Azospirillum brasilense: one gene and its partner. The protein of the gene in region 2 interacts with the protein of the main gene of each other region in a pairwise test. Links are inferred from orthologs where the notes say so. Each region holds a gene or a part of one and is shown on either strand. Other genes may lie near its edges.

Evidence for each region.
Region 1: the proteins of recO (region 2) and recR interact in binary tests that used the Escherichia coli proteins (3 or more experiments, as listed by UniProt). The link is inferred for Azospirillum brasilense from one-to-one orthologs.

What each region holds. Positions count from the first base shown.
Region 1 is NZ_CP012914.1:2,563,575-2,566,632, forward strand. The notes cover bases 104-2,848. They hold recR (recombination mediator RecR), read right to left. Parts: upstream 1,901-2,848; coding sequence 1,307-1,900; downstream 104-1,306. Other genes in these bases: AMK58_RS11880 (phosphoglycerate kinase), read left to right, coding at 104-1,146; AMK58_RS11890 (YbaB/EbfC family nucleoid-associated protein), read right to left, coding at 1,963-2,286; AMK58_RS11895 (DNA polymerase III subunit gamma/tau), read right to left, coding at 2,290-2,848. Outside these bases: more of AMK58_RS11880, read left to right, coding at 1-103; more of AMK58_RS11895, read right to left, coding at 2,849-3,058. UniProt on the Escherichia coli protein: May play a role in DNA repair. It seems to be involved in an RecBC-independent recombinational process of DNA repair. It may act with RecF and RecO.
Region 2 is NZ_CP012915.1:1,313,704-1,316,803, forward strand. What follows is about bases 295-3,081. They hold recO (DNA repair protein RecO), read right to left. Parts: upstream 2,156-3,081; coding sequence 1,433-2,155; downstream 295-1,432. Other genes in these bases: parC (DNA topoisomerase IV subunit A), read right to left, coding at 295-1,414; AMK58_RS19670 (sensor domain-containing protein), read left to right, coding at 2,360-3,081. In the rest of the region: more of parC, read right to left, coding at 1-294; more of AMK58_RS19670, read left to right, coding at 3,082-3,100. UniProt on the Escherichia coli protein: Involved in DNA repair and RecF pathway recombination.

The DNA of each region.
Region 1 (3,058 bases), on a different replicon or contig from region 2:
CTGGTGCGTGCCGACCTCAACGTCCCGATGCAGGACGGCAAGGTCTCCGACACGACCCGCATCGACCGTCTGGCGCCGACTCTGACCGAGCTGGCGAAGAAGGGTGCGAAGGTCGTGGTGCTGTCGCACTTCGGTCGCCCGAAGAACGGCCCGGACGCCAAGAACTCGCTGCGCAACGTGCTGGACGCGCTGAGCGCCGCCGTCGGCCAGACCGTCGCCTTCGGCGAGGATTGCGTCGGCGACAAGGCCAAGGCCGCCATCGACAGTGTCCAGCCGGGCGCCATCGTGCTGCTGGAGAACACCCGCTTCCACGCGGAAGAGGAAAAGAACGATCCGGCTTTCGCCAAGCGGATCGCCGCTCTAGGCGACCTCTACGTCAACGACGCCTTCTCCGCCGCGCACCGCGCCCACGCCTCGACCGAGGGCGTCGCCCAGTATCTGCCGGCCGCCGCGGGCCGCCTGATGCAGGCCGAGCTTGAGGCGCTGACCAAGGCGCTGGAGAAGCCGGAGCGTCCGGTGGCTGCCGTCGTCGGCGGCGCCAAGATCTCCACCAAGCTGGACCTGCTCGGCAACCTCGTGAAGAAGGTCGACATGCTGGCGCTGGGCGGCGGCATGGCGAACACCTTCCTCTTCGCCCAGGGCGTGGATGTCGGCGCCTCGCTCTGCGAGAAGGACATGGCCGATCAGGCCCGTGCCATCATGGAGACCGCCAAGGCCGCCAACTGCGAGTTGCTGCTGCCCAAGGACTTCATCGTCGCCAAGGAGTTCAAGGCCGGTGCGGCCAACCGCGCCGTCCCGGCGGACGGCATCGGCGCCGACGAGATGGCGCTGGACGTCGGCCCCAAGACGGTCGAGTTCCTCGGCCTGAAGCTCCAGGGTGCGAAGACGGTGGTGTGGAACGGCCCGCTGGGCGCCTTCGAGATCCAGCCCTTCGACGGCGGCACCAACGCCGTCGCCGGCCTCGTCGCCGAGCGCACGTCGGAAGGCGGCCTGCTGTCGGTGGCCGGCGGCGGCGACACCGTCGCGGCGCTGGCGCACGCCGGTGTGGAGGAGAAGTTCACCTACATCTCCGCCGCCGGCGGCGCCTTCCTGGAATGGCTGGAAGGCAAGGAGCTGCCGGGTGTCGCCGCGCTGAAGAAGAAGTAAGGGTTTGGGGGAATGGGTGGGTGGTCGGAACGGGCCCCCACCCTTCCCGCTTCGCGGGCCCCTTCCCTCCCCCGCTTCGCAGGAGAGGGAGCTTCATCCCCTCCCCTGCGAAGCGGGGGAGGGTTAGGGAGGGGGCAAGACCTCCCCCACAAACACCTTCCTACAAAGGCCGCCGCGCCTTCAGCGCCGCGGTCAGCGTCCCGTCATCGAGATAGTCCAGTTCCCCGCCCACCGGCACGCCATGGGCCAGACGGGACACGGAAACCCCACTGCCGGACAGGCGGTCGGTCACCACATGGGCGGTGGTCTGCCCGTCCACCGTGGCGTTCAGCGCCAGGATGACCTCGGTCACCGCCGGGTCCTTCGCGCGCTCCACCAGGGACGGGATGTTCAAATCGTCCGGCCCCACCCCCTGCAAGGCCGACAGCGTGCCGCCCAGCACATGGTAGGTGCCGTGGAAGGCGCGCGTGCGCTCCAGCGCCCAGAGGTCGCCGGCGTCCTCCACCACGCAGATGGTCGAGCGGTCGCGGCTGTGGTCGGAACAGACGGAGCAGGGGTCGCGGCTGTCGAGGTTGCCGCAGACCGAGCAGTTGCGGATGGCCTCCGCCGCAAGCGCCATGGATTCGGACAGCGGCACCAGCAGACTGTCGCGGCGCTTCATCAGGTGCAGCGCCGCCCGCCGCGCCGACCGCGGCCCCAGCCCCGGCAGCTTGGACAGGAGCTGGATCAGGCGCTCGATTTCAGGTCCGATCATTCACGGCTTCGTTTTTTTAAAAAGGGTGGCCGGGCCGACCCTGCGGCCCGGCCTTGCAACGCTTAGAACGGCAGCTTCATGCCCGGCGGCAGCTTCATCCCGCCCATCAGGTTCTGGGTCTCGTTGGCGACGTGCTGCTCCACCTTGGCCTTGGCGTCGTTGAAGGCGGCGATGATCAGGTCTTCCAGGACCTCGATGTCCTCCGGATCGACGATCGACTTGTCGAGCTTGATCTTCTTCATCTCGCCCTTGCCGTTGACCGTCACGTTGACCATGCCGGCGCCCGACTGGCCGGTCATCTCGACCTCGCCCAGGCGGGCCTGCATCTCCTGCATCTTGGCCTGCATCTGCTGGGCCTGCTTCATCATCTGGCCGAGGTTCTTCATGGGTCAGAAATCTCCTTCATCGTCGAGCGGGTAATAAACCCCGTCGTCCTGCTGCATGACCATAAGGTCGGGATTCTCCCCGTCATCCGCAACCTGGGGCTCGGCCTCGACCGCCGCCTTGAGGTCGCGGACATCGGTGATCTTCGCGCCGGGAAAGGCGTCCAGTACGGCGCGCACCACCGGATGCGCCTCCGCCTCCTCCAGCGCGCGCCGCTGGGCGGCCTGCTCCTGCTGGATCAGCGTCGGCTCGCCCGGCGCGTCCGAGACGATGACGACCCAGCGCTGGCCGGTCCATTCCGTCAACAGCTGGCCGACGCGATTCGGCAGGGTCGATGGGGCCAGAGTCGTCAGGCGCAGTTCCAGCCGCCCCGGCTCCAGGCGCACCAGATGGACGCTGCCGGTCAGATGGCCGTAGAGCGCGCCCTCGCGCTTCTCGGCAAAGACCTGGACCAGCGTGCGGAAGTCGCGCGGCATCGCCACGCGCTCCTCGTCCGCCACGGCGACGGCCACGGCGACGGTCTGCACGGGCTGGGGGCTCGGCTGCTGGCTTGGCTGCGCCTGGTGAGCGACGGCGCGCACGGCGGAGCCGCCAACCGCCACCGGCCCGCCACCGGGGCCACGCGGGGCACCGCCACCGCTTTGTCCACCCTGCCCGCCACCGTTCTGCAAATTCTGGAACTGGCGGATCAGGTCGCCCGGAGTCGGCATATCGGCGGCGTAGGACAGCCGCACGATGACCATCTCCAGCGCCTGCTGCGGCACCGGGGCCGCC
Region 2 (3,100 bases):
CGGCCTTCTCGGCGCTCAGCGCGTCGTTCTCGCGCTGGATCTCCATCTCCTCCAGCTTGCGCAGGTTGCGCAGCCGCATGTTGAGGATGGCCTCGGCCTGCACCTCGGTCAGGGAGAAGGCACGCATCAGCTCCTGCTTCGGCTCGTCCTCCTCGCGGATGATGCGGATCACCTCGTCAAGGTTCAGATAGGCGATCAGATAGCCGCCCAGCACCTCCAGCCGGTGGTCGATCTTGGCCAGCCGGTGGCGGGACCGGCGCTCAAGAACCTCCATCCGATGGTCGAGGAAGGCGTCCAGCACCTCGAACAGGTTCATGACGCGCGGGGCATTGTCCTTGCCCAGCACGTTCATGTTCATGGCGAAGCGGATTTCCAGATCGGTCGTCTGGAACAGCGAGGCCATCAGGACCTCGGGGTCGACGTTGCGGCTCTTCGGCACCAGGACGAGACGCACGTCCTCCGCCGACTCGTCGCGGACGTCCTCCAGCAGCAGCAGCTTGCGGTTGGTCAGAAGCTCCGCGATCTTCTCGACCAGACGGGCCTTCTGCACCTGATACGGGACCTCGGTGACGACGACCTGCCAGGTGCCCTGCCCCAGCTTCTCCACCTCCCACTTGGCGCGCAGGCGGAAGGAGCCGCGCCCGGTCCGGTAGGCCTCCACCACGTTGGCGCGCGGCTCCACCAGAACGCCGCCGGTCGGGAAGTCGGGGCCGGAGATCAGGGTGACCAGATCCTCGATCGAAGGAGGGGGCGGCGCCTCCTTGCCGGCCAGAAGCGCCTTCTCGCGGCGCTGCCTGTACTTCACGATCAGCCGCAGGGCGGAGCAGAGCTGGGCGGCGTTGTGCGGCGGGATGTTGGTCGCCATGCCGACCGCGATGCCGCTGGAGCCATTGGCCAGCAGGTTGGGGAAGTTGGCGGGCAGGACCGCCGGCTCGTCCCCGTCGCCGTCGTAGGTCGGGCGGAAATCGACCGCGTCCTCGTCGATGCCTTCCAGAAGCGCCTTGGCGACATCGGTCAGGCGCGCCTCGGTGTACCGCATGGCCGCGGCGTTGTCGCCGTCGATGTTGCCGAAGTTCCCCTGCCCATCCACCAGCGGGTAGCGCACCGCAAAGTCCTGCGCCAAGCGGACCAGCGCGTCATAGACGGAGGTGTCGCCGTGCGGATGGAACTTGCCGATCACGTCGCCGACCACGCGGGCCGACTTCTTCGGCGGAGTCGAGGGGTCGAGCCGCAGCTGGCTCATGGCGTAGAGCAGACGCCGGTGCACCGGCTTCAGCCCATCGCGCACGTCGGGCAGCGACCGCGCCATGATGGTGGACAGCGCGTAGCTCAGATACCGCTCGCTCAGCGCGTCGCGGAGCGGCTTCTCCTGGATGTCGAGGACGGGGTCTTGGGCAGGGTCTCGGGACGTCATGGCGTGTGGATACCAAATCTAGCGGCCACGCGCCACAGCGTTCTCGTAACGTTCTCTTAATCGCAGCCTTGCGGGCGGCAGTGGGCCGTTGAGGAGATGGCGCTCCAGGAAATGACCGGTCAGGCGCAGTCCCTCCGCCACCGCCTGCGGCCCCCCGCCGCCCAGACCGATCAGGAATCCGGGCAGCGGCAGCAGCCGGTCGCGGTAGGGCTCCCCGGCCGACGCCGACACCGCGCGACCGGTGCGCGGGCTGACGTAGGCGAGATAGTCGTTCGCCCCCGTCACCGCGCAACGATCGAGATCCAGCCCGAATCCGAGCTCCGCCAGCAGCCCGACCTCCCACCGCACATAGGACTCGGCCCAGGCATCGCCGGCCAGCAGTCCGAACAGCGCCAACAGCCCGTCGAACAGCGCCGGGTGCGGCTGGTGTTCCGGAAGGGCGGCCTCGGCCAGGGCGCAGGCGGCGGTCAAGGTCGCGAGTCGCAACGGGTCGTCCAAAAAGGCGGCGGAATAGCCCTGCACCACCTCCAGCGTCAGGTTGCCCAGATGTTCGGGCAGGCGCCCGCGCCAGCGCGCCGACACCAGCGTGCCGGGCTCCAGCGCCGCCCGCGTGCGGCTGGACCGCCCGCCCATGACCATGCCGGCGTGCCGCCCATGGTCCCGCGTCAGCAGGGTGACGACCGCCGAGGTCTCGCCATGCGGCCGGGCCGACAGCACAACGCCCTGATCGGACCACTCCATACGGCTGCTTCCTTACGTTGACGGGATCTGCGGGGCTCGCCCAGGGCGCCCAGGCGTGCCACGGAGTGCCCGCGAAGCGGGATCGGTCACGCTTTCCGCCAGCATGGCGCAAATCCTTCGCAACAGGGCTTCATTTCTCATTCACCATTCGGGCACTATGTTGCGAATGACAGAATGCGGGCGCGCCGCGGCGGTGAGGGGGCTTTGAGCAGCACGATCGAGCGATATCTGCTGGCCGAGAAAGCTGGCTCCGAGGGCGTCTGGGACTGGGACCTTCGCAACGATACGATGTTCCTGTCTCCCCGCTTTAAGGAGTTTCTCGGCCTGCCGCCGGGCGAGATCAATCGCCCGGAAGATTGGCTCGACCACGTCCACCCCGACGACATCGACTGGCTCTACGCCTCCTTCGAAGGCCAGATGGTTGGCGTCTCGCTTCCTTTCCAGATCGAACACCGCGTCCGCCGTGCCGGAGCCGGCTTGTCGCCGGACAATGGCGACTCCGGCTGGCGCTGGCTGGTCTGCCGCGGCATGGCGGTGCCCGACGAATCGGGCGATCCGGTGCGTCTCGTCGGGTCGGTCGCCGACATCACCGACCGCAAGCACGCCGAAGCCCAGCTCCGCAAGAGCGAGGAGCGATACGCCCTCGCCGCCGCGGCCAGCAATGATGGGTTGTGGGATTGGGATCTCGACTCCGGAACCGCCTATTATTCGCCGCGCTGGCTGTCGCTCCTCGGTCTTGAGGAAGGCAGCGTCGGCAACAGCCCGGATGAATGGATGGAGCGCGTCCATTCCGACGACCGCCGTTCGTTGCGCGAGGCGCTCGACGCCCTGGGCGGCGACAACACCGTTTTCCAGATCGAATACCGCGTGCACCACGCCGACGGCGGCATCCGCTGGATGGCCTGCCGCGGCATCGCGGTGCTGGACACGCAGGGCCGCCCGGTG